2 linked regions of the Marichromatium purpuratum 984 genome follow. The protein of the gene in region 1 binds, or shares a complex with, the protein of each later gene. Links are inferred from orthologs where the notes say so. Each region holds a gene or a part of one and is shown on either strand. Other genes may lie near its edges. The genes, in order: metK and groL.

What was found.
Region 2: the proteins of metK (region 1) and groL are in contact, whole or in part, in a cryo-EM structure (PDB 8P4O), measured with the Escherichia coli proteins. The link is inferred for Marichromatium purpuratum 984 from one-to-one orthologs.

Annotation. Positions count from the first base shown.
Region 1 is NZ_CP007031.1:3,054,464-3,069,035, reverse strand. The notes cover bases 7,869-10,773. They hold metK (methionine adenosyltransferase), read right to left. Parts: upstream 9,964-10,773; coding sequence 8,773-9,963; downstream 7,869-8,772. Other genes in these bases: MARPU_RS13290 (thioredoxin family protein), read left to right, coding at 10,404-10,773; ahcY (adenosylhomocysteinase), read right to left, coding at 7,869-8,643. In the rest of the region: MARPU_RS13330 (ribulose bisphosphate carboxylase small subunit), read right to left, coding at 46-402; MARPU_RS13325 (form I ribulose bisphosphate carboxylase large subunit), read right to left, coding at 659-2,077; MARPU_RS13320 (LysR family transcriptional regulator), read left to right, coding at 2,281-3,216; dxs (1-deoxy-D-xylulose-5-phosphate synthase), read left to right, coding at 3,394-5,325; gloB (hydroxyacylglutathione hydrolase), read left to right, coding at 5,409-6,188; metF (methylenetetrahydrofolate reductase [NAD(P)H]), read right to left, coding at 6,231-7,091; more of ahcY, read right to left, coding at 7,237-7,868; more of MARPU_RS13290, read left to right, coding at 10,774-10,961; tkt (transketolase), read left to right, coding at 11,325-13,337; gap (type I glyceraldehyde-3-phosphate dehydrogenase), read left to right, coding at 13,478-14,479. UniProt on the Escherichia coli protein: Catalyzes the formation of S-adenosylmethionine (AdoMet) from methionine and ATP.
Region 2 is NZ_CP007031.1:251,243-265,894, forward strand. Bases 3,902-6,886 are described here. They hold groL (chaperonin GroEL), read left to right. Parts: upstream 3,902-4,564; coding sequence 4,565-6,208; downstream 6,209-6,886. Other genes in these bases: MARPU_RS17810 (FxsA family protein), read left to right, coding at 3,902-3,935; groES (co-chaperone GroES), read left to right, coding at 4,212-4,502; MARPU_RS01130 (D-hexose-6-phosphate mutarotase), read left to right, coding at 6,654-6,886. Outside these bases: MARPU_RS01100 (TlpA family protein disulfide reductase), read right to left, coding at 1-426; protein-disulfide reductase DsbD, read right to left, coding at 423-2,705; divalent-cation tolerance protein CutA, read right to left, coding at 2,705-3,040; more of MARPU_RS17810, read left to right, coding at 3,504-3,901; more of MARPU_RS01130, read left to right, coding at 6,887-7,547; glnE (bifunctional [glutamate--ammonia ligase]-adenylyl-L-tyrosine phosphorylase/[glutamate--ammonia-ligase] adenylyltransferase), read left to right, coding at 7,565-10,423; MARPU_RS01140 (branched-chain amino acid transaminase), read left to right, coding at 10,790-11,713; MARPU_RS01145 (zinc-finger domain-containing protein), read left to right, coding at 11,773-11,970; MARPU_RS01150 (MBL fold metallo-hydrolase), read right to left, coding at 12,013-12,981; MARPU_RS01155 (DUF2189 domain-containing protein), read left to right, coding at 13,564-14,349; MARPU_RS01160 (sulfotransferase family 2 domain-containing protein), read right to left, coding at 14,359-14,652.

The sequences.
Region 1 (14,572 bases):
GCGCCGGTCGCGTCCGTGACGTCACAAGCGATGGCGGGGCCGTGGTCAGACCGGGGTGCCGCGATAGATGACCATGGCCGCGCCCTGCGACTGGGCGTAGTTGTCGTAGCCGATCAGGCGCACGTGGTTGTCGGGATGGGCCTGGTGACAGGCCTCGGCCTCGGCGAGGATGGTGTCGACGTCGGTCTCGCCGAACATCGGCAGCTTCCACATGTACCAGTAGTGGTCGAAGGCGTTCTCCGGCTCGGTGTGCTCGATCGCCGGATTCCAACCCTTGGAGACGATGAACTCGACCTGTTGGCGGATGCCCTCGGGGCTCATCGCCGGCAGGTAGGAGAAGGTCTCGAACTTGCGGCTGCTCGCGTCCTCGAGGCTCGATTGGTAGTCCTGCATTTCGCTCATGGTGACACTCTCTATGGTTGGAACCGCACAGGCGCCGAGGGCGCGACGAGTGATCTTGTGGTTCGGGTCGCCGCCGCCATCGCTGGCGGCACCGCCCGTGGGACTTGGTGCCCCTTATGGTTATGCGTGCGCCTCGCGGCGCCGCGCTGCTCCCCGGCGTTGCCGGGCCCGTCCGCGGACGGGGTCCTCCTCGTCTCTACGATCGGCGAGCCTGCGGTCGGTCGGCTCGGATGATTCGGGTTGGTCGGGGCCGGGGTCACTTGTGGGCGACGTCGAGCTTGTCGACGGTGTCGAACTCGAACTTGATCTCCTTCCAGGTCTCCATCGCGGCCTTCAGCTCGGGGCTGTGGGCGGCTGCGGCGCTGAGCACCTCCTTGCCCTCCTTCTCGATCGCGCGACCCTGGTTGCGGGCCTCGACGCAGGCCTCGAGCGCGACCCGGTTGGCCGCCGCGCCGGCGGCGTTGCCCCAGGGGTGGCCGAGGGTGCCGCCACCGAACTGGAACACCGCGTCGTCACCGAAGATGGCGAGCAGCGCCGGCATGTGCCAGACGTGGATGCCGCCGGAGGCGACGGCGAAGACGCCCGGCATCGACCCCCAGTCCTGATCGAAGAAGATGCCGCGCGAGCGGTCCTCCTCGATGTAGGACTCGCGCAGCAGATCGATCCAGCCGAGGGTGGCGGCGCGGTCGCCTTCGAGCTTGCCGACCACGGTGCCGGTGTGCAGGTGATCGCCACCGGACAGACGCAACAGCTTGGCGAGCACGCGGAAGTGGATGCCGTGGTGCGGGTGGCGGTCGATCACCGCGTGCATCGCGCGGTGGATGTGCAGCAGCACGCCGTTGTCGCGACACCACTGCGCCAGTCCGGTGTTGGCGCACCAGCCGCCGGTGATGTAGTCGTGCATGATGATCGGGGCGCCGATCTCCTTGGCGTACTCGGCGCGCTTGAACATCTCGTCCGGGGTCGGGGCGGTGACGTTGAGATAGTGCCCCTTGCGCTCGCCGGTCTCGCGTTCGGCCTTGTCGATCGCCTCCATGACGAAGTCGAAGCGTTGACGCCAGCGCATGAACGGCTGCGAGTTGACGTTCTCGTCGTCCTTGGTGAAGTCGAGACCGCCGCGCAGGCACTCGTAGACGGCGCGCCCGTAGTTCTTCGCCGAGAGTCCGAGCTTGGGCTTGATGGTGCAGCCGAGCAGCGGTCGACCGTACTTGTTCATGACGTCGCGCTCGACCTGGATGCCGTGCGGCGGGCCGTTGCAGGTCATGACATAGGCGATGGGGAAGCGTACGTCTTCGAGACGCAGGGTGCGCACGGCCTTGAAGCCGAACACGTTACCCACCAGCGAGGTGAAGACGTTGACCACCGAGCCTTCTTCGAACAGGTCGATGGGGTAGGCGATGAAGGCGTAGAAGCGCTCGTCGTCGCCGGGCACGTCCTCGATGGCGTAGGCGCGGCCCTTGTAATGGTCGAGGTCGGTGAGCAGGTCGGTCCACACCGTGGTCCAGGTGCCGGTGGAGGACTCGGCGGCGACCGCCGCCGCGGCCTCCTCGCGTGCCACCCCGGGCTGCGGGGTGATCTTGAAGCACGCCAGGAGGTCGGTGTCCTTCGGCGTATAGTCGGGCATCCAGTAGGTTTCGCGGTATTCTTTGACGCCCGCGTTATAGGTCTTGGCCATGCTCGGTCCTCCACATAGGGCTCGGTATGTTGCTGCGTGCCGGTATTCTTGGGCCGGACCCGGTCGGTGTGGCCGGGGGCGCAACCTGGGGATCGATTATATGGAACAACCCTATAATTACTACTAAATATTGCTTATGTTTAATATAAGCCATAGATTATGATAGATGGGTCAATTGCCCGCCGTCCCTGGGGGCCTGCACGATGAATGTGTCATTGCGTCAGCTACGCGTCTTCGAGGCGGTGGCCCGTCACCTCAGCTACACCCGCGCGGCCGAGGCGTTGCACCTGAGCCAGCCGGCGGTGTCGATGCAGGTCCGCCAACTCGAGGACGCGGCCGGCCTGGCGCTGTTCGAGCGGTTGGGCAAGCGGATCGAGTTGACCGAGGCCGGGCGCGAGTTATTCCATTACAGTCGCGCGATCAATCGCTCGCTGCAGGAGATGGAAGAGGTCCTGGAGTCGCTCAAGGGCGTCAATCGTGGTCGTCTGCACCTGGCCGCCGCCAGTACCGTCAACTATTTCGCGCCCCGGCTGCTCGCCGCCTTTCAACAGCGCTATCCCGGGATCGCGCTGGAACTCGAGATCACCAATCGCGAGTCATTGATCCAATTGCTCCAGGCCAATGCCGTCGACTTGGTGCTGATGGGCCAGCCGCCGGATCGGGTCGAGGTCGAGGCCGACCCCTTCATGGACAATCCGCTGGTGGTGATCGCGCCCCCCGAGCACCCGCTCGCCGGGGTGAGCGCCATCCCGCTGGCGCGTCTCGCCGAGGAGCCTTTCGTGATGCGTGAGCCGGGCTCCGGGACGCGGCAGGCGATGGAGCGCGTGTTCAGCGAGCACGGCATGACCATCCGCCAGGGGCTGCAGATGACCCGCAACGAGGCGGTCAAGCAGGCGGTGCGCTCCGGGCTGGGGTTGAGCGTGGTGTCGTTGCACACCCTCGAACTCGAACTCGAGACCGGTCGCCTGGTGATCCTCGACGTCGCCGGCTTCCCGCAACGGCGTCAGTGGTATCTGGTCTATCGCCGAGGTCGGCGTCTGTCGCCCGCCGCGCGCGCCTTCCACGACTTCGTCTCCACCGAGGCGATCGCCGTCGCCGGTCGGGTGCTGCGCTCCCCCGGGGTATTGGTCACCGATTGAGGGTGCGCCGATCGAGGCGTGCAAGCCTGGCGGGGTTGGTGGGGCGACTAAAACACCTTTTCCTGATCTTGGTCGGTGTTCGGCGCGGATCTCGGTGTGTGATTGCGTTTGCGTTGGTCAGCGCCGAATCGATTCGTCTAAACTAGTCCGCCTGCCAAAAAACAGACCTGTCAGACCATGCCCGACCGCACTCCGAGTGATTCCGGCGCCGCCGTGTTGCGGCATCCGCTTCTTGCCTCGATCGACAGCCCGTCCGACCTGCGGGCGTTACCCGAGAGCCAGTTACCCGAGGTCGCGCACGAGTTGCGCAGCCTTCTCGTCGACACGGTGTCGCGTACCGGCGGCCATCTCGCCGCTGGGCTGGGGGTCGTCGAGCTGACACTGGGTCTGCATTACGTGTTCGACACTCCAGAGGATCGCGTGGTGTGGGACGTCGGCCATCAGGCCTACCCGCACAAGATCCTCACCGGCCGGCGCGATCGCATGCACAGCCTGCGTCAAAAAGGCGGCCTGTCCGGTTTCCCCAAGCGTGGCGAGAGCGCGTACGACACCTTCGGCGTCGGCCACTCCAGCACCTCGATCAGTGCCGCGCTGGGCATGGCGATCGCCGCCAAGCAGCGCGGCGAGCGCCGCAATGTCATCGCGGTGATCGGTGACGGTGCGCTGGGCGCGGGCATGGCCTTCGAGGCGCTCAATCACGCAGGCTCCATGGACATCGACCTGACGGTGATCCTCAACGACAACGAGATGTCGATCTCACCGCCGGTCGGCGCCATCAGCAACCATCTGGCGCGACTGCTCTCGGGCAAGCTCTACACCAGCATGCGCGAGGGTAGCAAGAGCGCGCTGCGCGGCATGCCGCAGCTGCGCGAGCTGGTCGGGCGTTGGGAAGAGCACATGAAGGGCATGGTGATGCCGAGCACCCTGTTCGAGGAGCTTGGTTTCAACTACATCGGCCCGATCGACGGTCACGACCTCGAGTCGGTGCTCAAGACCCTGCGCAACGTCAAGGGCATGCCGGGGCAGCGTCTGCTGCACGTGGTCACCCACAAGGGGCACGGTTACGAGCCCGCCGAGGGGCAGCCGGTGACCTTCCACGGCGTCACCCCCTTCGATCGTCAGACCGGCGAGTTCCGCAAGTCCAAGGCCAAGGGTCCGACCTATACCAAGGTGTTCGGCTCCTGGCTGTGCGACACCGCTGCGCGCGACCCGCGCCTGGTGGCGATCACCCCGGCGATGTGCGAGGGCTCGGGGATGGGCGAGTTCGCCAAGCGTTTCCCGCAGCGTTTCCACGACGTCGGCATCGCCGAGCAGCATGCGGTGACGCTCGCCGCGGGCATGGCCTGCGAGGGCGTCAAGCCGGTGGTGGCGATCTATTCGAGCTTCCTCCAGCGCGCTTTCGACCAGCTCGTCCACGACGTCTGTCTGCAGCAGCTCGACGTCACCCTGGCGGTCGATCGTGGTGGTCTGGTGGGGGCCGACGGCGCCACCCACGCCGGCTGTTTCGATCTCAGCTTCTCGCGCCCGCTGCCCGATCTGGTGATCATGGCCCCGGCCGACGAGAACGAGTGTCGGCAGATGCTCAAGACCGGCTATGAGTTCAACGGGCCGGCGATGGTGCGCTATCCGCGTGGCGTCGGCCCCGGCGTCGCCGTCGATCCCGCTGCCCCGGCGCTGCCGATCGGGCGCGGTCTGCGGGTGCGCGAGGGCCAGCGGGTGGCGATGCTCGCCTTCGGCACCATGGTCGCGCCGGCGCTGGAAGTCGCCGAGGAGCTGGATGCGACGGTCGCCAACATGCGCTTCGTCAAGCCGCTCGATCGCGAACTGATCCTCGCGCTGGCGCGCGAGCATGCGCTGCTGGTCACCCTGGAGGAGAACACCCTCGCCGGTGGCGCCGGCAGCGCGATCACCGAACTGCTCAACGCCGAGGGCGTGGTGGTGCCGGTGCTCCAGCTCGGACTGCCCGATCGCAACGTCGACCACGCCACCCAGGCCGAGCAGCTCGCCGAGTGCGGGCTTGATGTCGCGGGTATCCGCGACTCGGTGAGCCGGGCGCTCGCCGCGCTCGAGACCAAGGCCCCACGCCGCGAGCAGACGCTCGCCGGCTAGCCGCCGCCGTGCCGGGCGCCACGCGCCCGGCCACCACCCCCCTCCCATCGCCGTCCCCGCCGTTGCCCGAGGAGCCGTCGATCATGCTCGAACCCATCGCCATCCCCGCCTTCGAGGACAACTACATCTGGCTGCTGCGCGCCCCCGGCGGCACCGGCGTGACCCTGGTCGATCCGGGCGAGGCCGCGCCGGTGCTGGCCTATCTCAGCGAGCACGGGCTGCATCTCGAGGCGGTGCTGCTCACCCATCATCACGGTGACCACATCGGTGGCGTCGAGACGCTGTGCGCCGCCTTTCCCGAGGTGGTCGTTTACGCCCCGGAGGACGCGCGCATCGCGCTGGCGCATCAGCGGGTGGGGGAGGGGGATGCCATCGAGCCCGTCGGGCTCGGCGTGACCTTCCGCGTGCTGGAGGTGCCGGGGCATACCGCGACCCATGTCGCCTATCTCGGCGAGGGACGGCTGTTCTGCGGCGATACCCTGTTCGCCGCCGGCTGTGGCCGGGTGTTCGACGGCACCGCCGAGCAGCTGGCGCGCTCGCTGGCGCGGATCGCGCGGCTGGCGCCGGAGACGCTGTGTTATTGCGCCCACGAGTACACCGAGGCCAACCTCGGCTTCGCTCAATGGGTCGAGCCGCAGCACGCGGCGCTCGAGGCGCGCATCGTCGAGGTGCGCGCGGCGCGTGCGGCGGGCCGGGCGACGGTGCCGAGCACGCTCGCCGAGGAACTGGCGACCAATCCCTTCCTGCGGGTCGCGGTGCCCGAGGTGCGCGCGGCCGCCGAGCGCTTCGCCGGCGAGGCGCTGGAGGAGTCGGCGGCGGTGTTCGCCGCGCTGCGACGCTGGAAGGACGAGCGCTACGATTGAGGGGCGCCGGCGCGTCCGGGGCGCGCGCCGGCGTTGGCTGGCTCAGTCGCCGCTGGGCAGCCCCAGCTCTTGCCACAGACGCAGCGTCGGACCGGACTGGTTCATGGTGTAGAAGTGCAGTCCGGGGGCGCCGCCCTCGATCAGGCGCCGGCACAGCTGTAGCACCACCTCGTGACCGAACTCGCGGGTGCTGGCGAGATCATCGCCGAAGCCCTCGAGCCGACGGCGGATCCAGCGCGGGATCTCGGCGCCGCAGGCATCGGAGAAGCGGGCGAGCTGGCTGTGGTTGGTGATCGGCATGATGCCGGGCACGATGGGGATGTCGATGCCCACTGCCTGGCAGCGCTCGATGAAGGCGAAATAGGCGTCGGCGTTGTAGAAGTACTGGGTGATGGCGGCGTCGGCGCCGGCCTCGACCTTGCGCTTGAAATTGGCCAGGTCGCGGTCCGGGGTGCCGGACTGGGGGTGGTACTCGGGATAGGCCGCGACCTCGATGCGGAAGTGATCGCCGGTGCGCGCGCGGATGAACTCGACGAGTTCGTTGGCATAGCGGAAGTCACCGCCGATGCCGCCGCCCATGCCCGAGGGCAGGTCGCCGCGCAGCGCCACCAGGCGGTCGATGCCCTGTTCGCGGTAGTGCCCCAGCAGCTCTTCGACCTCGGCCCGGGGAGAGCCGATGCAGGCGAGATGGGGGGCGGTGTCGATGCCCTGGCTGCGCAGCCAGGAGACGGTCTCGAAGGTGCCCTTGCGGGTCGAGCCGCCAGCGCCGTAGGTGACCGAGAAATACCGCGGTGAGACGGTGTTGAGGGTGGCGATCTCGCTTTTGAGCCGCTCCATGCGCTCGGCGGTCTTGGGCGGGAAGAGTTCGAGGCTGTAGGTCGGGGTGGGATCTTGTGGCGACATGTTCTGGCACTCCGGCCACCGCCGCGCGAGGGCGCGGGCGCGCGGTGCGCGACGGTCGCGTGATGAGTTGAGGTGAGGAACCGTGGCGGCCGCGACGGCCGTAGCCAAGAGGCCACGACTGCCGCGTCCGGGACGCGCGAGCCGCTTAGTAGCGGTAGTGCTCGGGCTTGTACGGTCCGTTCACATCGACGCCGATGTAGGCCGCCTGATCCTCGGTGAGGGTGGTCAGGTGCGCGCCGATCTTGTCCAGGTGCAGTCGCGCGACCTCCTCGTCGAGGTGCTTGGGCAGGATGTAGACGCCGATCGGGTACGCGTCTTCCTTGGTGAAGAGTTCGATCTGCGCCAGCACCTGGTTGGTGAAGCTGTTGGACATCACGAAGCTCGGGTGGCCGGTGGCGCAGCCGAGGTTCACCAGTCGACCCTGGGCGAGCATGATGATGCGCTTGCCGTCGGGGAAGATGATGTGATCGACCTGCGGCTTGATCTCCTCCCACTGGTACTGGCTGACGCTGGCGATGTCGATCTCGTTGTCGAAGTGACCGATGTTGCAGACGATCGCCTGATCCTTCATCGCCGCCATGTGGTCGTGGCCGATGATGTCCTTGTTGCCGGTGGTGGTGACGAAGATGTCGGCGATCGGCGCCGCCTCTTCCATGGTCACCACGCGGAAGCCTTCCATCGCCGCCTGCAGGGCGCAGATCGGGTCGATCTCCGAGACCCACACGGTGGCGCCGAGTCCGCGCAGCGACTGCGCGCAGCCCTTGCCGACGTCGCCATAGCCGCAGACCATGGAGATCTTGCCGGCGATCATCACGTCGGTGGCGCGCTTGATGCCGTCGACGAGCGATTCGCGACAACCGTAGAGGTTGTCGAACTTGGATTTGGTCACCGAGTCGTTGACATTGATCGCGGGGAACAGCAGCGAACCGTTCTTGGCCATCTCGTAGAGACGGTGGACACCGGTGGTGGTCTCCTCGGTGACGCCCTTGATGCCCTCGGCGATCTTGTGCCAGTGCTGGCCGTCACGCTCGAAGGTGCGCCCGAGCACGCCGAGCACCGCGGTCCACTCCTCGTTGTCCTCGGCGCAGGGCGCGGGGACCGCGCCGGCCTTCTCGTACTCGACGCCCTTGTGCACCAGCAGGGTGGCGTCGCCGCCGTCGTCGAGGATCATGTTCGGGCCCTGGCCGTCGGGCCAGTTGAGCACCTGCTCGGTGCACCACCAGTACTCCTCCAGGGTCTCGCCCTTCCAGGCATAGACCGGCACGCCGGCAGCGGCGATCGCGGCGGCGGCGTGATCCTGGGTGGAGAAGATGTTGCACGAGCACCAGCGCACCTCGGCGCCGAGCGCGACCAGGGTCTCGATCAGCACGGCGGTCTGGATGGTCATGTGCAGGCTGCCGGTGATGCGGGCGCCGGCGAGGGGCTTGGAGGGACCGTACTTCTCGCGCAGGGCCATCAGGCCCGGCATCTCGGTCTCGGCGATGGCGATCTCGCGACGACCGAAGTCGGCGAGGGTGATGTCAGCGACCTTGTAATCGGTGAACTCACTCATGGTTGATCAACTCTTCTTGATGAATCGTGAGTGAGCGCCGTTCGAACTGTATGCCCCGTCCCCGAGCCTGGCCCGGACCTCGATGGTCCCGGGTTGCAGCGCTCCTCGGTGGCGGGGGGCTGGGTGGGCTTAGAGCCCGGCGGCGGCGCGCAGCGCCTCGGCCTTGTCGGTCCGCTCCCAGGTGAAACCGGCCTCGGGACGACCGAAGTGACCGTAGGCGGCGGTATCGCGATACTTGATCAGCTCGTGGTTGGTCAGGTCAAGCATGTTGATGATGCCATAGGGGCGCAGGTCGAAGTGCTCGCGCACCAGCTCGACGATGCGCTCCTCGCTCACATGCGCGGTGCCGAAGGTCTCGATCGAGACCGAGGTCGGCTCGGCGACGCCGATGGCGTAGGAGACCTGGATCTCGCACTTGTCGGCGAGTCCGGCGGCGACGATGTTCTTGGCGACATAGCGACCGGCGTAGGCGGCCGAGCGATCGACCTTGGACGGGTCCTTGCCGGAGAAGGCGCCACCGCCGTGACGGGCCATGCCGCCGTAGGTGTCGACGATGATCTTGCGCCCGGTCAGGCCGCAGTCGCCGACTGGGCCGCCGATGACGAACTTGCCGGTGGGGTTGATGTGGTACTTGGTCTCGGCGTTGAGCCAACCGGTAGCGCCGAGCACGGGCTTGATCACCTCCTCCATCACCGCTTCCTGCAGCACGCGCTCGCTGACCTCTTCGCCGTGCTGGGTGGAGAGCACCACGGCGTCGACGCCGACCGGCTTGCCGTCGCGGTAGCGCATGGTGATCTGCGACTTGGCGTCGGGACGCAGCCAGGGCAGGGTGCCGTTCTTGCGTACCTCGGCCTGACGCTTCACCAGGCGGTGGGCGTAGTCGATCGGCGCCGGCATCAGCATGTCGGTCTCGTTGGTGGCATAGCCGAACATCAGGCCCTGGTCACCGGCGCCCTGGGCCTCCTCGCTCTCGCGATCGACACCCTGGTTGATGTCCTTGGACTGCTCGCCGAGGGCGATCATCACGCCGCAGGTGTTGCCGTCGAAGCCGACCTCGGAGTTGTCGTAGCCGATGTCCTTGACCACCTCACGCACCACGCGCTCGTAATCGATCTTGAGGTCGGCGTCGGTCACAGTGATCTCGCCGGCGAGCATCACGAAGCCGGTCTTGACCAGGGTCTCGCAGGCCACGCGCGCCTTGGCGTGGTTGGGGTCGCGGCGATAGATCTCGTCGAGGACGGCGTCCGAGATCTGGTCTGCCATCTTGTCCGGATGTCCTTCGGAGACCGATTCCGAGGTGAAGATGTAGTCCTTGCTCATACGAGTCGAGCCCTATTCATGGCGCCAGGGTGGCGCGTTGATGAAGCCGCCCATGATAGCGGCTCGCGTGACGTTCGCGAAGCCCGCGCCGCGGCGTCATGATGCGGCGATCGGTGGCGATCGGGGCGAGATTTGGAATCCCCTTCCGTTCCGGTAACATGCGAGGCGCGGACGGGTCGCCGACATCCTTCCCGGTCGCCGGCGCGTGGCTGCTGGGGATGCGTTCGGGGGGGCGGATGTGGCATGTTGCCCGGGGGCTGGGAGCAGACTCCGGCCTGCTGGTGGCCGCCGCCACCGCCCTGTTGCGTCCGCTCCAGTGGCCCCTTCTCCCGGGTCCGCGCTCGTCGGCGTCGTGCTCGCGAGGACGCGAATGTCCCCTTCGGTCGCGCCCGTCAGGGTGGCGGCCCCGCACCATCGAACCGCCAACTCGGAGGACCGTCATGGTTTCACTCGAGACCCCCGTGTGTGACTTCGGCCAACCGGCCCCGGACTTCGCCCTGCCGGGCGTCGACGGCCGCACCTGGACGCGCGATGCCTGCAGCGGCGAGCGCGGACTGCTGGTGATGTTCATCTGCAACCACTGCCCTTACGTCCAGTCGGTGCGTGACCGTATCGTGCGCGATACCGCCGAACTGGCCACGCTCGGTATCGGCAGCGTGGCGATCATGTCCAACGACGTCGCCGACTACCCCGAGGACTCGTTCGACAACATGCGCGAGATCGCCGAGCGTTTCGCCTTCCCCTTCCCCTATCTCTACGACGCCGACCAGGCGGTGGCCAAGGCCTATGGTGCGGTCTGCACCCCCGACTTCTTCGGCTACAACGCCGCGCTCGAGCTGCAGTATCGCGGTCGGCTCGATGCCAGTCGCAAGCAGGCCGCCCCCGCCGACGTGCGCCGCGACCTGTTCGAGGCGATGCGCGAGGTCGCGCTGAGCGGGCGCGGCCCGGCCGAGCAGATCCCGAGCATGGGCTGCTCGATCAAGTGGATGGAGGGCTGAGCGCGGCCCAGCCCGCGCCGGTGCGCCCGGCGCGGTGGTAAACTGATGTGGTATTTCCAGCGTCAATCCTGAATATTATGAAATGTTAAAATAGTTTTTGGCGGTATAAGTTTGTTTTGATGTCCGACCCTAGACCTTTGGTTCACAATCAAGGGCCCTGTGTGGAACTCTCCGGCCAACTCGCGCGTTCTCGCCCCGGGTCGGAGGATGGGAACTTCCCTGCTCGATGCGGCCGCCAGCCCCGCACGCCACATTCATCGCATTCGCGGGCCGTTTCCGGGTGAGCCTCAGTCCGTCGTGATGCCTCGGCGCTCCGGTCCGCACAATCAGTATCTTCGTCATCGTCAACTTCAGGAGGGGCTCATGTCCTCACGCAGAGAACTCGCCAACGCCGTCCGGGCACTTGCCATGGATGCGGTGCAGAAGGCCAAGTCCGGGCACCCGGGCGCGCCGATGGGCATGGCCGACATCGCCGAGGTGTTGTGGAACGACTTCATGAGTCACAATCCGGCCAACCCCCAGTGGCCGGATCGTGATCGCTTCGTGCTCTCCAACGGGCACGGCTCGATGCTGCTGTATTCTCTGCTCCATCTCACCGGCTACGACCTCGGTATCGAGGACCTCAAGCAGTTCCGCCAGCTCCACTCCAAGACCCCGGGTCACCCCGAGTACGGCTATGCCCCCGGTGTCGAGACCACCACCGGGCCGCTCGGTCAGGGCATCACCAATGCCGTCGGCATGGCGATCGCGGAGAAGGCGCTCGCCGCCCAGTTCAACCGCCCCGGTCACGACATCGTCGACCATCACACCTACGCCTTCCTCGGCGACGGTTGCTTGATGGAAGGCATCTCGCACGAGGCCTGCTCGCTCGCCGGCGCGCTCGGTTTGGGCAAGCTGATCGCCGTCTATGACGACAACAACATTTCCATCGACGGCGAGGTGCGCGGCGAGGGTGACACCCCCGGCTGGTTCCTCGACGACACCCCCAAGCGCTTCGAGGCCTATGGCTGGCACGTCATCGCCAAGGTCGACGGTCACGACCCCGACGCGATCCAGGTTGCGCTCGAAGAGGCGCGTGCGGTCACCGATCGGCCGACGCTGATCTGTTGCCAGACCATCATCGGCTACGGCTCGCCCAACAAGCAGGGTACTGAGTCCTGTCACGGCGCCGCGCTCGGCGAGGAGGAGATCGCGCTCACCCGCGAGGCGCTAGGCTGGAACCACGCACCGTTCGAGATCCCCAAGGAGGTCTACGCCGGCTGGAGCGCACGCGAGCGCGGCGCCGCCGCCGAGGGCGCGTGGCGCGAGCGCTTCGCCGCCTACGCCAAGGCCTATCCCGCCGCGGCCGCCGAGTTCGAGCGACGCATGGCCGGTGAGCTGCCGGAGGACTGGGCCGCGCAGGCCGATGCCTTCATCGCCGGGGTCGCCGCCAAGGGCGAGAGCATCGCCTCGCGCAAGGCCTCGCAGAATGCGCTCAACGGTTTCGGTCCGCTACTGCCGGAGCTGCTCGGCGGCTCGGCCGATCTGGCCGGTTCCAACCTGTCGCTGTGGCAGGGCTGCAAGGGCATCGGCAAGGACGACGCGGCGGGGAACTACGTCTACTACGGCGTGCGCGAGTTCGGCATGTCGGCGATCATGAACGGTATCGCCCTGCACGGCGGCTTCGTGCCCTATGGCGCGACCTTCCTGATGTTCTCCGAGTACGCCCGCAACGCGCTGCGCATGGCGGCGCTGATGAAGGTGCCCTCGATCTTCGTCTACACCCACGACTCCATCGGTCTCGGCGAGGACGGTCCCACTCACCAGCCGGTCGAGCAGATCCCGACCCTGCGCATGATCCCCAACATGAACGTGTGGCGGCCCTGCGACGCGGTCGAGTCGGCGGTCGCCTGGCGTCAGGCGATCGAGCGGCGCGACGGCCCCAGTTCGCTGATCTTTTCGCGTCAGGCGCTGCCGCACGTCGAGCGTGACGCCGAGCAGCTGGCGGCGATCGCGCGCGGCGGCTACGTGGTGCGCGATTGCGCCGGCACTCCCGAGGTGATCATCATCGCCACCGGCTCCGAGGTCGCACTCGCCCTCGGTGCCGCCGAGGCGCTCGAAGGGCGCGCGGTGCGCGTGGTGTCGATGCCCTCGACTGACGCCTTCGACGCCCAGGACGCGGCCTATCGCGAGTCGGTGCTGCCGCGCGCGGTCGAGGCGCGGGTGGCCGTCGAGGCGGCCGTCGGCGACGGTTGGTGGAAGTACGTCGGTTCGCGCGGCGCGGTGCTCGGCATCGATCGCTTCGGCGAATCGGCCCCGGCCGGCGCGCTGTTCAAGGAATTCGGTTTCACCGTCGACAACCTGGTCGCGGTCGTCGAGGGGGTGCTGCAGGGTTGATGGGTCCGGTCGCCGGGGCTCCCCATCTCCGGTGGCCGAACGCTCAATGACCGACAACCGCGCGGGCCGTGGCGATGCGGCGTCGCGCACGCCCTCGCGGTTCGACATATTTCGCTCAACAAGTTAAGGAGCTTGAACGCATGACAATCAAAGTCGGTATCAACGGGTTCGGTCGTATCGGTCGGATGACCTTCCGGGCGATCTCCAAGCACTTCCCGGACATCGAAGTGGTGGCGATCAACGACCTGCTCGACCCCGAGTACCTGGCCTACATGCTCAAGTACGACTCGGTGCACGGTCGCTTCCCCGGCGAGGTCGCGGTCGACGGCTCGACCATGATCGTCGACGGCAAGCGCATCCGTCTCACCGCCGAGCGCGACCCGGCCAACCTCAAGTGGAACGAGGCCGGGGTCGAGCTGGTGATCGAGAGCACCGGCTTCTTCCTCACCGCCGAGGCCTGCCAGAAACACCTCGACGCCGGCGCCCGCAAGGTGGTGCAGAGCGCGCCCTCGAAGGACGCCACGCCGATGTTCGTGTTCGGCGTCAACCACCAGGAGTACGCCGGTCAGACGATCGTCTCGGCCGCTTCCTGCACCACCAACTGTCTGGCGCCCGTGGCCAAGGTGCTCAACGACAACTGGGGCGTGAAGCGTGGCCTGATGACCACGGTGCACGCCGCCACCGCCAGCCAGAAGACCGTCGACGGTCCGTCGATGAAGGACTGGCGCGGTGGTCGCGGTATCCTCGAGAACATCATCCCGTCCTCGACCGGCGCGGCCAAGGCCGTCGGCAAGGTGCTGCCGGCGCTCAACGGCAAGCTCACCGGCATGTCCTTCCGCGTGCCGACCTCGGACGTCTCGGTGGTCGACCTCACCGTCGAGCTTGAGGCGCCGGCCGACTACGACGCCATCTGCGCGGCGATGCGCAAGGCCGCCGAGGGTGAGATGGCCGGTGTGCTCGCCTACACCGAGGACAAGGTGGTCTCGACCGATTTCCGCGGCTTCAATGCCCCCTCGATCTTCGATGCCACCGCCGGCATCGCCCTCGATCCGACCTTCATCAAGGTCGTCTCCTGGTACGACAACGAGTTCGGCTACACCTGCAACATGCTGCGGCTGGTCGAGTACGTGGCCAACAACTGAGGCCGCGCACGGTGCCGCGAGGCGCCGTCGTCCCGGTGACCGCCGTCTGGCGGTCGCCGCCGCGCCGTCGACCGCTCCGGTCGGCGGCCCCGC
Region 2 (14,652 bases), 2.8 Mb from region 1 along the record:
GAGGCGCCGGGCGAGGTCGATGGCCTCGAGATCGGCGAGCAGCACGGTGAGATCGAGCGGGTGTTCGGCGAGGAAGGCGCGGGTCGTCTCCGGGCGGTCGACGGCGATCGCCACCACCGCCAATCCGGTGGTGGCATGGGCGCTGGCGAAGCGCTCGAGTCGCGGTAGCTCTTCGGCGCAGTCTGGGCACCAGACTGCCCAGAAGTTGAGGACCAGCGGGCGGCCGGCCCAAGCGTTGCTGGTGTGTTCGCGCCCACCGAGATCGGACAGGCGGAAGTCCGGCAGCTGGTCGAGCGTGCCGCCGCGCAGCCCGACGTGATGGTCACGGTCGGCGCCCTGGTCGAGCCAGCGCTGACCGAGGACCGCCGCGCCGATGCTGATGCCGCCGGCCAGTGCGGTGACCAGCACCACCTTGACCGGGTTCACGGCGCGGCCCGGCGCAGGTGATCGGCGAAGGCCTCGGCGGGGGTGAAGCCGACCAGGCGGAAGCCGGTGCGCTCGGCGCCGTCGGTGCCGAAGAACAGCACCGCCGGCGGTCCGGGGATGCCGAAGCGTCCCTGCATCAGCGCCTGATCGGCGGCGTCGTTGGCGGTGACATCAGCTTGCAGCAGCACGAAGCGGTCGAGTTCGGCGATCACCGCGGGGTCGCTGAAGGTGTAGCGCTCCATCTCCTTGCAGGCGACGCACCAGTCGGCATAGAAGTCGAGCATCACCGGGCGGCCCTGGGCGCTGGCGGCGGCCAGTTCGCGGTCGAGGTCGGCGACCGTCTTGACCCGGGTGAACGCGGCATGGGCCGCCTCGCCGCCGCCGATGCCGAGACCGCGCAGCGGCTGCAGGGTGTCCTTGCCGCCGGCGGCGGCGCCGATCAGCATCAGGCTGCCATAGACCAGCAGCGCCACCCCGAGTCCCTTCCACAGCTTGCGCCAGCCGCCGCTCTCGTGATCGAGCGGGCTGAGCGCGCCGAGATAGACCGCCGAGCAGATCAGCAACAGGCCCCACAGCAACATCGCCACCGCCGCCGGGATCACCCGTTCGATCAGGCTGATGGCGACGGCGAGCAGGGCGACGCCGAACACCGCCTTGACCGCCTCCATCCAGGCCCCGGCGCGGGGCAGCAGCTTGCCCGCCGAGGTGCCGATGACGATCAGCGGCGCGCCCATGCCGAGGCTCAGCGCGAACAGCGCCACGCCGCCGAGCAGCGCGTCGCCGGTCTGGCTGATGTAGATGAGCGCGCCGAACAGTGGCGGGGCGACGCAGGGACCGACGATCAGCGCAGAGAGCAGGCCCATGATCGCCACCCCGGCGAGGGTGCCGCCCTGTTGGCGGTTGCTGAGTGCGGCCAGGCGCGATTGCAGCGCGGCGGGTAGCTGGAGGTCGTAGAAGCCGAACATCGACAGCGCCAGGGCGATGAACACCAGGGCGAAGGCGCCGAGGATCCAAGGGTCCTGGAAGGCGGCCTGGAGGTTGGCGCCGAACAGCCCGGCGAGCACCCCGGCGACGGTGTAGGTCAGCGCCATCGCCAGCACGTAGACCAGCGACAGCACGAAGGCACGGCGGGTGGTGATGCCGGCACCCTGTCCGGCGATGATGCCGGACAGGATCGGGATCATCGGGAACACGCAGGGGGTGAAGGCGAGCAGCAGACCGAGCCCGAAGAACAGCGCCATGCTGGTCCACAGGCTGGCGTTGGCCAGGGTCGAGGCCAGTCGGTCCTGCTCGGAGACCGGCGCCGCGCTCGGCGCGGGCGTGGCCGGCGGCGGCGCGACGGCGAGGGGTGCGACGCTGCCGCCGGCGGGGAGGGCGAGCGCCACCGCGCGGGTCTGCGGCGGGTAGCAGATGCCGCGCTCGGCGCAGCCCTGGTAGCCGACCACCAGGGTGGTGTCGAGCGCCTCGGTGGTGGCGCGGCGCAGGCTCAGGTCGAGGGTGAGACGGTCGTGATAGACGGCGACGTCGCCGATGCTGCCGTCGGGCAGCACCGAGTCGTGCTTGATCTCGCCCGGCGGCAGCGCCGGCTGCTCGAGCGCGAGCCGGGCGTCGTCGAGCGCGACCTCGACCAGATCGCGATAGAGATAGGTGCCGGGGGCGATCTCCCAGTGCAGTCGCACCCGTTCGGGGCCGAGCACCTCGACCTGGAGGTCGAAGGCCTGGTCGACGGTGAGGATCTCGTCGTCGTCGAGGCCGAGGGCGCGGCTGATGCCGGCGCCGGCATCGAGGCCGGGCAGCGGGATCGCCGGGGCCGGCGCGGCGGTCGGCGGCGCAGGCAGGCGTACCTGGACGCGTTGGCGATGCGGCGGGTAGCAGAGCCCGGCGTCGGCACAGCCCTGTGAGGTGGTCTCCAGGGTGAGCACCTCGGGGGCCGCAGCGGTGCGCGTCACGGGCAGGGTGATCTCGACCGTGTCGCGATAGATGCCGACCTCGCCGAAGAACTCGTCCTGCTTGATCTCGGGCTCGGGCAGTACCGGCTCACCGAGGGTGATGCCGGCGGTGTCGGTGGTGAAGGCGAACTTGGCAGCGTAGAGATAGTAGCCCTCGGCGATCTGCCAGCGCACCTTCAGGGTGTCGGCGTCGATGGCCTCGGCGCTGGGCTGGAAGGCCTGATCCGGGAGCAGGAAGTCGTTGCGGGCCTGGGCGGCGAGTCCCGGGAGCAGCAGCGCGAGCAGCAGGAGCAGGGGCAGCAGACGTGACAGGGGGCCGAAGCGGGACATCAGGGGTGTGCTCCTGTGGCGGTGTCGATCCAGTTCAAGTAATCAGCGAGTCCCTCGGTGATGGGGACGGCGATCGCCTCCGGGGTCTCGTAGGGGTGGAGTTCGGCGAGTCGGTCGATGAGCGCCCGGCTGCGCGTGGCGCTGGTCTTGATCAGCAGCAGGACCTCGCTGTCACGGGCGATCTCGCCCGCCCAGCGATAGATCGAGGTCAGGCCGGGGACCAGGTTGACGCAGGCGGCCAGCTCCTCCTCGACCAGCTGTTCGGCGAGCCGGGTCGCCTGGGTGACATCGGGGCAGGTGCACAGCAACAGATGGTGGCGGGGGGCCGGGTGCATGCTCTGGGTCTCCTTGCGGGTATGGCCTGATCCTTCTTGGTGCGCCGCGTCCGCCGATGGTTCACGCCGGGGTGTTGCGGCATCCTGAGCGGCGCCGGCGCGTGCTGTCAATATGGCTTCCAGTCGCCAGTCGCCAGTCGCCAGCGGTCAGGGTACTGAACCGCTAAGACGCGAAGGGAACGAAGGGAGAAGAGAGAAAGGGAGCCGGCCTTCAGTCCTTGGCCTCTTCCTTCGCTGCCTTTGTGTCTTAGCGGTTCGATCTTCTGGCGGCTGGTCGCCGGTTCCATTCGGGGCGTGCGATGCACTATGCTGCAGGGCATGGCTATGCTGCCGTCCTTCCTCCAGTCGCCTCCCCGACCTCGGGTCGCGGGAGAGCCGATATGCCCGCTGTCCGATTGGCGCGGGCGCTCGCCGGTCCCGCTCTCCGGGATCCTGGTCTTCCACCCTGATCGAGACTAACGCCGTGCTGCTTTTTCTTGTGCTATTCATCGGGCTGCCGCTGATCGAGATCTATCTGCTGATCGAGGTCGGTTCCGAGATCGGCGCCCTGTCGACCATCATGCTGTCGATCCTCACTGCGGTGATCGGGACCTGGTTGGTCCGCCACCAGGGTTTCGGCGTGCTGCTGCGGGTCCGCGAGCTGAGCGACCGCGGCGAGGTGCCCGCGCTCGAGATGATGGACGGCGCCCTGTTGCTGGTCGCCGGACTCTTCCTGCTGCTGCCCGGTTTCCTCACCGACGTCGTCGGCTTCCTGCTGCTGGTGCCGCCGCTGCGCCGGGTGCTGGTGCTGCGCTACGTGCGTGGGATCTCGGTGACCACGGTGCAGGGGCAGGACCCCTTCCGCTCCCCCGACGAGCCCCGCGTCATCGAGGGTGACTACCGTCGCGAGGACTGACTCGCGCTCCTCCCGCGCGCCGTCGCGCCTTGGTCGTGACGGCGCGCCCTGCCGCCCCCGCCCGCCTTTCTGCCGACACCGCCAGACCTTGTTCCTGCGTTGCGGTCGCTGACTTTCGTGGTTGAGATCGGCCCGTCATCGGACCCTTGACAGCATGGATTTTGTCTCTACTATTAGCACTCGTTTCAGGTGAGTGCTAACAGACCCTCGGTCACCACCGCTGTGGCGCTCTAGATACAGATAGATCCACTTCTCAACCGTTACGAGGAGCCCTTAATGAACATCCGTCCCTTGCATGATCGCGTCGTCGTCCGTCGCATGGAAGAAGAGCGCACCACCGCCGCCGGTATCGTGATCCCGGACTCGGCCACCGAGAAGCCGATCCAGGGCGAGGTGGTCGCTGTCGGCAACGGCAAGATCCTCGACAACGGTGAGGCCCGTGGCCTCGACGTCAAGGTCGGCGACCGTGTGCTGTTCGGCAAGTACTCCGGCACCGAGGTCAAGCTCGACGGCCAGGAGTTCTTGGTGATGCGCGAGGACGACATCATGGGTGTCGTCGAGGGTTGAGCCGAGCGCTCCCCCGCATCCATTCCGATACGACCAGAATTCATACTCGAGGAAGCTAGACAATGAGTGCAAAAGACGTGAAGTTCGGTGGTGACGCCCGCGCCCGCATGATGGAGGGCGTCAACGTCCTCGCCGACGCAGTCAAGGTGACCCTGGGTCCGAAGGGCCGCAACGTGGTGCTGGAGAAGTCCTTCGGCGCACCGACCGTCACCAAGGACGGCGTCTCCGTGGCCAAGGAGATCGAGCTTGCCGACAAGTTCCAGAACATGGGCGCGCAGATGGTGAAGGAGGTTGCCTCGCAGACCTCCGACATCGCCGGTGACGGCACCACCACCGCGACCGTGCTTGCCCAGGCGATGGTCCGCGAGGGTCTGAAGGCGGTTGCCGCCGGCATGAACCCGATGGACCTCAAGCGCGGCATGGACAAGGCCGTCGAGGCCGCCACCGCCGAGCTGCGTGGTCTCTCCAAGCCCTGCACCGAGAACAAGGCGATCGCTCAGGTCGGCACCATCTCGGCCAACTCCGACGAGTCGATCGGCAAGATCATCGCCGAGGCGATGGAGAAGGTCGGCAAGGAAGGCGTCATCACCGTCGAGGACGGTACCTCGCTGAGCAACGAACTCGACGTCGTCGAGGGCATGCAGTTCGACCGCGGCTACCTCTCGCCCTACTTCATCAACAACCAGCAGAGCCAGAGCGCCGAGCTGGACGATCCCTACATCCTGCTGTTCGACAAGAAGATCTCGAACATCCGTGATCTGCTCCCCGTGCTCGAGGCCGTCGCCAAGGCCGGCAAGCCGCTGCTGATCATCGCCGAGGACGTCGAGGGCGAGGCGCTGGCCACCCTGGTGGTCAACACCATCCGTGGCATCGTCAAGGTCTGCGCCGTCAAGGCCCCGGGCTTCGGTGATCGTCGCAAGGCCATGCTGCAGGACATCGCCATCCTCACCGGCGCCACCGTGATCGCCGAAGAGGTCGGTCTGTCGCTGGAGAAGGCCACCCTCAACGAGCTGGGCACCGCCAAGAAGGTCCAGGTCGGCAAGGATGAGACCACCATCATCGACGGCGCCGGCGCCGAGATCGACATCAAGAACCGTTGCGAGCAGATCCGCGCGCAGGTCGAGGAGACCTCCTCGGACTACGACCGCGAGAAGCTCCAGGAGCGTCTGGCGAAGCTCGCCGGTGGTGTGGCCGTGATCAAGGTCGGTGCCGCTACCGAGATGGAGATGAAGGAGAAGAAGGCCCGCGTCGAGGACGCGCTGCACGCCACCCGCGCCGCCGTCGAGGAGGGCATCGTCCCCGGTGGTGGTACCGCGCTGGTGCGTGCGCTGACCGCCATCAAGGATCTCTCCGATGACAACCACGACCGCAACGTCGGCATCCAGATCGCCCGTCGTTCGATGGAAGAGCCGCTGCGTCAGATCGTCGCCAATGCCGGTGACGAGCCGTCGGTGATCCTCAACAAGGTCGCCGAGGGTGAGGGCAACTTCGGCTACAACGCCGCCAACGGCGAGTACGGCGACATGGTCGAAATGGGTATCCTCGACCCGACCAAGGTCACCCGCTCGGCGCTGCAGAACGCCGCGTCCGTGGCTGGTCTGATGATCACCACCGAGGCGATGGTCGCCGATGAGCCGAAGGAAGACGCTCCGGCCGCACCTGACATGGGCGGCATGGGCGGCATGGGCGGCATGGGCATGATGTAAGCCCGGCGCGTTCGTCGCACCACAAGAAAGGCCCCGCTTCGGCGGGGCCTTTTTCGTTTGGGGCGGTTTTCAGCCGCCAGCCGTCAGCTATCAGTCGCCAGTCGCCAGTCGCCAGCCGCGGGAAGGTTGAACCGCAAAGCCGCGAAGAACGCGAAGGTGAGTTGGTTTTTTCTCCTTGTTTTTCCTGCGGCGTGGCAAGCCAAGACCACTAGATGGCTGTAATCAATAGCAAGAGCGCATGTAGTCCACTGACGACCGGCTGCTTTCGAGATCCTTTGCGTACTTTGCGGCTTTGCGGTTCAACATCCTGGCCGCTGGCCGCTCACTCCCGTCATGCGGCGTATAATCGATCGAATCCGCATTCGTGAAGGTTGCCGCCGATGTCCTCGCCCGCTTTCCCTCGTCTGTTCATGGTGCTCGTTTGCGTCGCGTGGGGGCGGGGCTGATGGGTGAGGTGGGGGAGGCGGTCTGCGCCGGGGTGCGGCTGGTCGCGACCGCGGCGGGCGATCTGCTCGCCCGGATCGAGACCCCGCTGGCCGAGGCGCTGGTCTCGGTCCGTCGGGCCCAGGTGCTCGCCTACCGACCGCGCGGTTGCGCCGAGGACCTGCTGTTCATCGGCAGTCGCACCGCCTTCCGTCCCGGGCGCGAGCGCATGGGCGGGGTCCCGCTGTGCTGGCCCTGGTTCGGGGTCGACCCGGACGGTGGTCCGATCCACGGTTTCGCCCGCACCGCCGACTGGCGGCTGCTCGACTGTGCGCCCCAGTCCGATGGGGTGGTGCGGCTGCGTCTGGTGCCGGAGTCCGGGGCCCTCGCCGCCTGGCCGCACCCCTGCACGCTCTTGCTGGAGATTCGCGTCGGGGCGACCCTGGGGCTGACCCTGGAGACCCGCAACGATGCCGATCACCCCTGGACGCTCACCCAGGGGCTGCATACCTATCTGCGCGTCGGCGCGTCCGACCGGGTTCGCTTGCACGGGCTCGATGGTCGGTGTTATCTGGACAAGGCACGGGGCGCGCCGGTTGCGCCATGTCGGCAGCAAGGTCCGGTGAGCGCCGGCGGCGAGGAGGTCAATCGTATCTATCTCGACGCCCCCGGTCCGCTGTGGCTCGACGATCCGGTGCTGGGGCGACGCATCCGGGTGCGCGCGCGCGGCAGCCGTACCTGGGTGGTGTGGAACCCGGGCGCGACCGAGATCCACCGTTTTGCCGACGATCTCGCGCCCGAGGACGCGCGCCGCTTCCTCTGCGTGGAGACGGTCAACACCGCCTCCGAGACCCTCAACCTGGCGCCGGGCGCGGCAAGCCGCATCGGTGCCGACTACCAGATCGAGACCCTGTAGCGCCGATGAACCAACCGATGAGCACCGAACCCGTCACCGAGAGTCACTGGCAGGACTGGCTGGCCTGGGCCGCCGAGACGGGTGTCGAGGTGCCCGATTCCCCCGTCTTCGCGCGCGCCCGCGCCGCGGTCTGGGACGGCAGCGAGTTCGTCGCGCTGGAGGTGCAGCGTCACCCCGAGATGTTCGCCGAGCTGCTGGCCAGCGGCGATCTCTTCCGCACCTATGGGCCGGGGGATCTCGATCGCGCGTTGACCCAAGCGCTCGCCGGGGTCGACGACGAACAGGCGCTGGCGCGCGCGCTGCGGCTGTTCCGGCGCCGCGAGCAGGTGCGCATCGTGTGGCGTGATCTCAGCGGCGAGGGCGCGCTCGAGGAGGTGCTCGAGGACCTCTCCGAGCTTGCCGACTGCTGTATCCGTCAGGCGCTCGGCAAGCTCCAGGACTGGACCCGTGCCGAACTCGGCGTGCCCTGCGATGCCGAGGGGCGCGCCCTGGAGATGGTGGTGCTGGCGATGGGCAAGCTCGGCGCGCGCGAACTCAATCTCAGCTCCGACATCGATCTCATCTTCGCCTTCCCCGAACGCGGCGAGGTCCGCGACGGGCCACGCGCGCTCAGCAACGAGCAGTTCTTTACCCGGCTCGGTCAGCGTCTGGTGCAGGCGCTCGGCCAGCAGACGGTCGACGGCTTCGTGTTCCGCGTCGACACCCGGCTGCGTCCCTTCGGTGAGTCGGGGCCGCTGGCGATGTGCTTCGATGCCATGGAGGACTACTACCAGTCGCAGGCGCGCGAGTGGGAGCGCTACGCGATGATCAAGGCGCGCGCGGTATGCGGTGACGCCGAGGACATCGCCCAGCTCGAGGCGATGCTGCGGCCCTTCGTCTACCGGCGCTATCTTGATTTCGGCGCGATCGAGTCGCTGCGCGAACTCAAGCGGCTGATCGCCAAGGAGCTGTATCGGCGCGGCATGGACGCCAACATCAAGCTCGGTCCCGGCGGGATCCGCGAGATCGAGTTCATCGGTCAGGCCTTCCAGCTGGTGCGCGGCGGGCGCGATGCGGAGTTGCAGATCCGTCCGATCCGCGAGGTGCTGGCGCTGTTGGGTGAACGCGAGCTGTTGCCGCCCGAGGCGGTGCGCGAACTCGATGAGGGCTATTGTTTCCTGCGCCGGGTCGAGAACCGGCTGCAGGCCTGGCGCGATCGCCAGACCCACACCCTGCCCGAGGACGAGGCGGCGCGCGAGCGGATGGCGCGCGCGATGGGCTTCGCCGACTGGGCGAGCTTTGCCCCGGTGCTTGCCGCGCACCGCGAACGGGTGCAGCACCACTTCGACGAGGTGTTCGCGCCGCCGAGCGGCGAGGACGAGCCGGCCGACCACGAGCACGAGCACGAGCTGGCGGCGCTGTGGCGCGGCGAGTACGAGCGCGAGCAGGCGCTCGCGCTGCTCGCCGAGTCCGGCTTCGTCAGCCCCGAGTCGGCGCTGGTGCACATCGATGCCTTCCGCGACACCATCGAGCGCAAGGTGAGCCGCCGCGGCAGCGAGCGTCTGGCGCAGCTGATGCCGCTGGCGCTGCCGATCGTCGCCGCCAGCGAACACGCCGATCTCGCCCTCGAGCGGGTGCTGCGCCTGCTCGAAGCGGTGGCGCGGCGCACCTCCTATCTGGCGATGCTGGTCGAGCACCCCTGCATCCTCTCGCAGCTGGCGCGACTGGCGGGGATGAGTCCCTGGTTCACCGACCGGCTGTCGCGTCAGCCGCTGCTGCTCGACGAGATGATCGACCCGCGCCGGCTCTATGACCCGCTGCGCCGCGAGGGACTCGACGAGGAACTCGACGTGTTGCTCGGACCGGTCGACCCCGAGGACCTCGAGCAGCAGATGGAGCGGCTGCGTCAGTTCGCCCAGGGCAACATGCTGCGGGTGGCGGCGGCCGATCTCACCGGGGTGATCCCGCTGATGGTGGTCAGCGATTATCTCACCGAGATCGCCGAGGCCACGGTGACGCGGGTGCTCGAGCTGACCCTGGCGCACCTGCAGGCGCGTCACGGTCGTCCCAGCGCGATCCCCGGCGAGGGCTCGGGGTTCCTGGTGCTCGGCTACGGCAAGCTCGGTGGCATCGAGCTTGGCTATGGTTCCGACCTCGATCTGGTGTTCGTCCATGCCAGCGACTCGATGACGGCGATGACCGACGGCGAGCGCGAGATCAGCAACGAGCAGTTCTACGCCCGTCTCGGTCAGCGGATGATCCACATGCTGACCACCCGCACCCCCTCGGGGACGCTCTACGAGGTCGACATGCGGCTGCGCCCGGACGGCGGCAAGGGGATGCTGGTGCGCTCGATCGGCGCCTTTGCCGCTTATCAGGACAAGGACGCCTGGACCTGGGAGCACCAGGCGCTGGTGCGCGCCCGTCCGGTCGCCGGTGACCCCGAGCTGGCGCGTCGCTTCGCCGAGGTGCGCCGCGAGATCCTCTGTCGTCGCCGCGATCCCGAGCAGCTGCGTCGCGACGTGCGCGAGATGCGCGCCAAGATGCGCGCCAACCTCGATCGCAGCGGCGATGGGCGCTTTGACCTCAAGCAAGGTCCTGGTGGTATTGCCGATATCGAGTTTATGGTTCAATACGCTGTACTGCGCTGGGCTGCCGATCACCCGGAGCTCGCCGACTGGACCGACAACGTCCGCCTGCTCGATACCCTGGCACGCATCGACCTGCTGCCGGGAGATACCGCTGAGAACCTCGCCGAGGCCTACAAGGTCTTACGTGCCGCCTATCATCGCAGCGCCCTGCAGGAACAGCCCAAGACCATCGCCGACGACCAGTTGCTGGACGAGCGCGCGCGGGTCCGGGCGCTGTGGTGCGAGCTGATGGAGGAGTGCGGCTAGCGGCTGCCCACGCATTCCAGACCCCTCCCACCGTGACCCCGGCGCGACCGGATGGCGGGCGGGTGTCTGTGTCCGGTCTCGATATGGGCCGGGGATCGGCCGGCGTTTCCGGCGCCGGCCTGTCGAGCGGTCCGTCGCGCCCCGAGCGGGCGGCGGAACCGATCGTTTCGGGCGCGCCTCGGTTCCGTCGCCGGGCGCAGGACCGACAGACGCGCCAGTCAATGGGGTGTCGAGACGACCCGGCCTGGCCGGGTATCGCCGCGCACATGTTATCTGGGGTCCGCCTCGCGCGGACCGATCGGGGCCTCTGGGCCCTCATTATGGTGACCGGACCCGAGCCTGGGCCCGGGAGATACGGAGCAGAATATGACGACGATGGCGGACCGCGACGGTCTGATCTGGCTGGATGGTGAGATGGTGCCCTGGCGCGAGGCCCAGACCCATGTACTGACCCATACCCTGCACTACGGCATGGGGGTCTTCGAGGGCGTTCGCGCCTATCAGACCGATCGGGGCGCGGCCATCTTCCGGCTCCAGGAGCATACCGACCGGTTGTTCAACTCGGCGCACATCCTCGGCATGGACATGCCCTGGGATCGTGACACCCTCAACGCGGCGCAGTGCGCAGTGGTGCGCGAGAACGGTCTCGACTCGGCCTATCTGCGCCCGATGTGCTTCTACGGACCGGAGGGCATGGGCCTGCGCGCCGACAACCTCAAGGTGCACTGCGTGGTCGCCGCCTGGTCCTGGGGCTCCTACCTGGGCGAGGAGAACATGCGCAACGGCATCCGCGTGAAGTTCTCCTCCTTCACCCGCCATCACGTCAACATCACCATGTGCCGCGCCAAGGCCAACGGCAACTACATGAACTCGATGCTGGCGCTGCAGGAGGCGCAGCGCGACGGCTACGACGAGGCGCTGCTGCTCGACGCCTCGGGCTATGTGATGGAAGGCAGCGGCGAGAACGTCTTCATCGTCCGCGACGGCGTGCTCTACACCCCGGACCTGACCTCGGCGCTCGACGGCATCACCCGTCGCACCGTGATCACCCTGGCCAAGGAGTTCGGCATCGAGGTGGTGGAGAAGCGCATCACTCGCGATGAGGTCTATATCGCCGACGAGGCCTTCTTCACCGGCACCGCCGCCGAGGTCACCCCGATCCGCGAGGTCGACGGTCGGGCGATCGGCGCCGGCACCCGCGGGCCGATCACCGAGCGACTGCAGTCGGCCTATTTCGACCTGGTCCACGGTCGCGACGCGGCCCGCGCCGAGTGGCTGACCCTGGTCTGAGTGCGACTCGCGCCGTGTCCGTCGAGGGCACGGCGCCCACGATCACGGAGGTTCGATCCATGGCCAATCCCGCTATTCGTCAACCCCAGCAAGAGGCGCCGATCGCGGTCACGCGCGCGCAACTGCCGCTCGCCTGTCCGCGGCCGGAGACCCCGGTATGGGACCTCCATCCGCGGGTCTATCTGCCGATCGCCGACGCCCCGGACGGTCGCGTCACCTGCCCGTACTGCGGCGCCAGCTATCAGCTCGTCGATTGATCCCGTGCCCCGCCCGCAATCCGCGGGCGGGGTGTTTTGGGGTCAGCGCGCGGCCCGTTTCTCGCGCCGCTTCAGCCACACCTCCAGCCCCTGGGCATTGAGTCCGATATCGACCGCGAGCAGCTCCCGCAGCCGGGGCTCGTCGAGGGCGACGCCGTGCGCGCGCGCGCCGCTGATCAGCCAGTCGGCGACCGCCCGGGTCAGTCGTTCGCCGCGCCCGGGGTCGTCGCGTCCTTCCTCGGCCAGCGCCAGCTCGGCCAGCGCGCGGATGCTCTCGCGCAGCATCCCGACCAGTTCGGCGGGGCGATCGACCCGGCCGTAGTGGGTCAGGTACATCACCCGTGGTTCGAGCGCCATCAGCTGATCGAGGGTCTCGAACCAGGCCTCGGGGTCGAAGGCGACCGGGGTGGTCGGGGCGAACAGCCAGGGACCGGCGTCGGTGTCGAGTTCGCGGTAGGAGATGCCGAAGGTGTCGCCGGTGAAGATCCCCTGGGTGAGCGAGTCGAGGATGCAGCCATGGTGGTTGGCGTGTCCCGGGGTGTCGAGAAAGGTCAGGGTACGTGCGCCGAGCTGGAAGGTCTGACCGTGCTCGGCGGCGATCACGCGCTCCTCGGGCACCGGGCGCAGGGTGCCGTAGTCGCTGGCGAAGCCCTCCTCGCCATAGACCGCGGTGGCGCCGGCGATCAGCCGCTCGGGGTCGATCAGGTGAGGTGCGCCACGTGGATGGACCACCAGCCGCGCCTCGGGGCAGGCGGCCATCAGCGAGCCGCTGCCGCCGGCATGGTCGAGATGGACGTGGGTGGGAATGACGTAGTCGACGTCGTCGGGGCTCAGTCCCAGCTCGGCGATGACGTCGAGCAGTGCCGGTACCGTGTGGTCGGTGCCGGTGTCGACGAAGGCGAGCCGATCGTTCGAGCGGATCAGATAGCAGGCCGCCAGTCCGTGGCGATAGAGGCCGGTCTCGATACAGTAGACGTCCTCGGCGACTTGCTGGAAAGGGGCGTACGACATGGGCTCTCCGTTCCTTATCCTGACAAGGGTTCTGCCGCCTGAGTCTAACGGCTTCGTCGGTTGGCAGCTACCAGCCGCCAGCGATCAGCCTCCAGCGACCAGTCGTCAGTCGTTTGAACCGCAAAGCCACAAAGCCGCAAAGAGCGCGAAGGTGAATTGTGCTGCGGTGTCCTCTTGCTGTTTGACCTCACGACCTGTGCGTGTCCGTCATCGATTGAGCGCTGACGACAGGCCGCTTTCGAGATCCTTGGCGCGCTTTGTGACTTTGCGGTTCAGCGTCCTGGCCGTCAGCCGTTTGAACCGCAAAGCCGCAAAGAACGCGAAGGTGAATTGTGCTGCGGTGTCCTCTTGCTGTTTGACCTCACGACCTGTGCGTGTCCGTCATCGATTGAGCGCTGACGACAGGCCGCTTTTGAGATCCTTGGCGCGCTTTGTGACTTTGCGGTTCAACGTCCTGGCCGCCAGCCTCCAGCCGTCGAGGATCGGCCACCACTGGCGGCTGGCAGCTGACCTAACCCTGTTGCGCTCGGCGCTTCCGCCACCAGCTATCGGGGGGTCGAACCAGCGCGGAGGAATGCCCGCATGCAGCCGTCCACCTCGTCCGAGTCCGCCGTCCGTCCGCCGCCCGGGGTCAACCGGGTCGCCCCGGGGCAGCCCTTGCGGTGGTTGCGCGCCGGTTGGCGCGATCTGCGCGCCGCCCCCGGCTACAGCCTGCGCTATGGTGCCGGGATCGTGCTGATCAGCCTGGCGATCACCGTGCCGCTGGCGCTCGGGCGCTTCGCCTTCCTGGTGCCCTTCCTGCTCGCCGCCTTCTATCTGATCGCGCCGCTGTTGGCCATCGGGCTCTATCAGATGAGCGCGCACCTCGAGGTCGGCGAGTCGCTCGAACGCTGTCAGGCGCTCGAGGCCTTTCGCCGCAACCAGGGGCAGTTGGGCATCGCCACCGGTTTCCTGCTGATGATCCTGCAGCTGTGGATCCTCGCCACCGTGTTCCTGTTCATCATGCTGTTCACCGATCCGTTGCCGAGCTGGGAGCGCTTCGTCGCCGTGGTCTTCCTCTCCGGCGAGCATCTCGGGCTGGTGGCGGTGCTGGTCGCGGTGGGGGCGGTGTTCGCGGCCGCGGCCTTCTGCATCGCGGCAGTGACGGTGCCGATGCTGATCGACCGCCCGGTCGATGCCTTCACCGCCGCGCGTACCAGCTTCGCCGCGGTGCGGGTCAACTGGGCGCCGATGCTGCTGTGGGCGGGGCTGATCGTGGTGATCGTCGGGCTCGGGCTGGCGAGTCTGCTGCTCGGGCTGTTCGTCGCCGTGCCGCTGGTCGGGCACGCCACCTGGCACGCCTATCGTGATCTGGTGCCGCGCGACTGAGCCGGGTGCTCAGTCCGGGTCGAAGCGGTAGTCGAGCAGCTTGATGTCGCGGGCGAAGTGACGCGCTACCAGCTCGGCGGTGTCGTCGTCGTAATAGCTGCGATAGTCGCGCTTGCGATCGGTCGCCTTGCGCGCGTGAGGGAGAGCCGGCTGGGTGATGCCGATGCGCGCGCAGACGGTGGCGAAGTCGTCGTGGAGTTGTTCGTAGCGGCCGATGAAGTCGACGATGACCTCGCCGTGGAGGTCGACCAGATAGTCGCTCTGGCGGGTGATCGAGGTGTCGACGTGGTATTGGTAGGGACG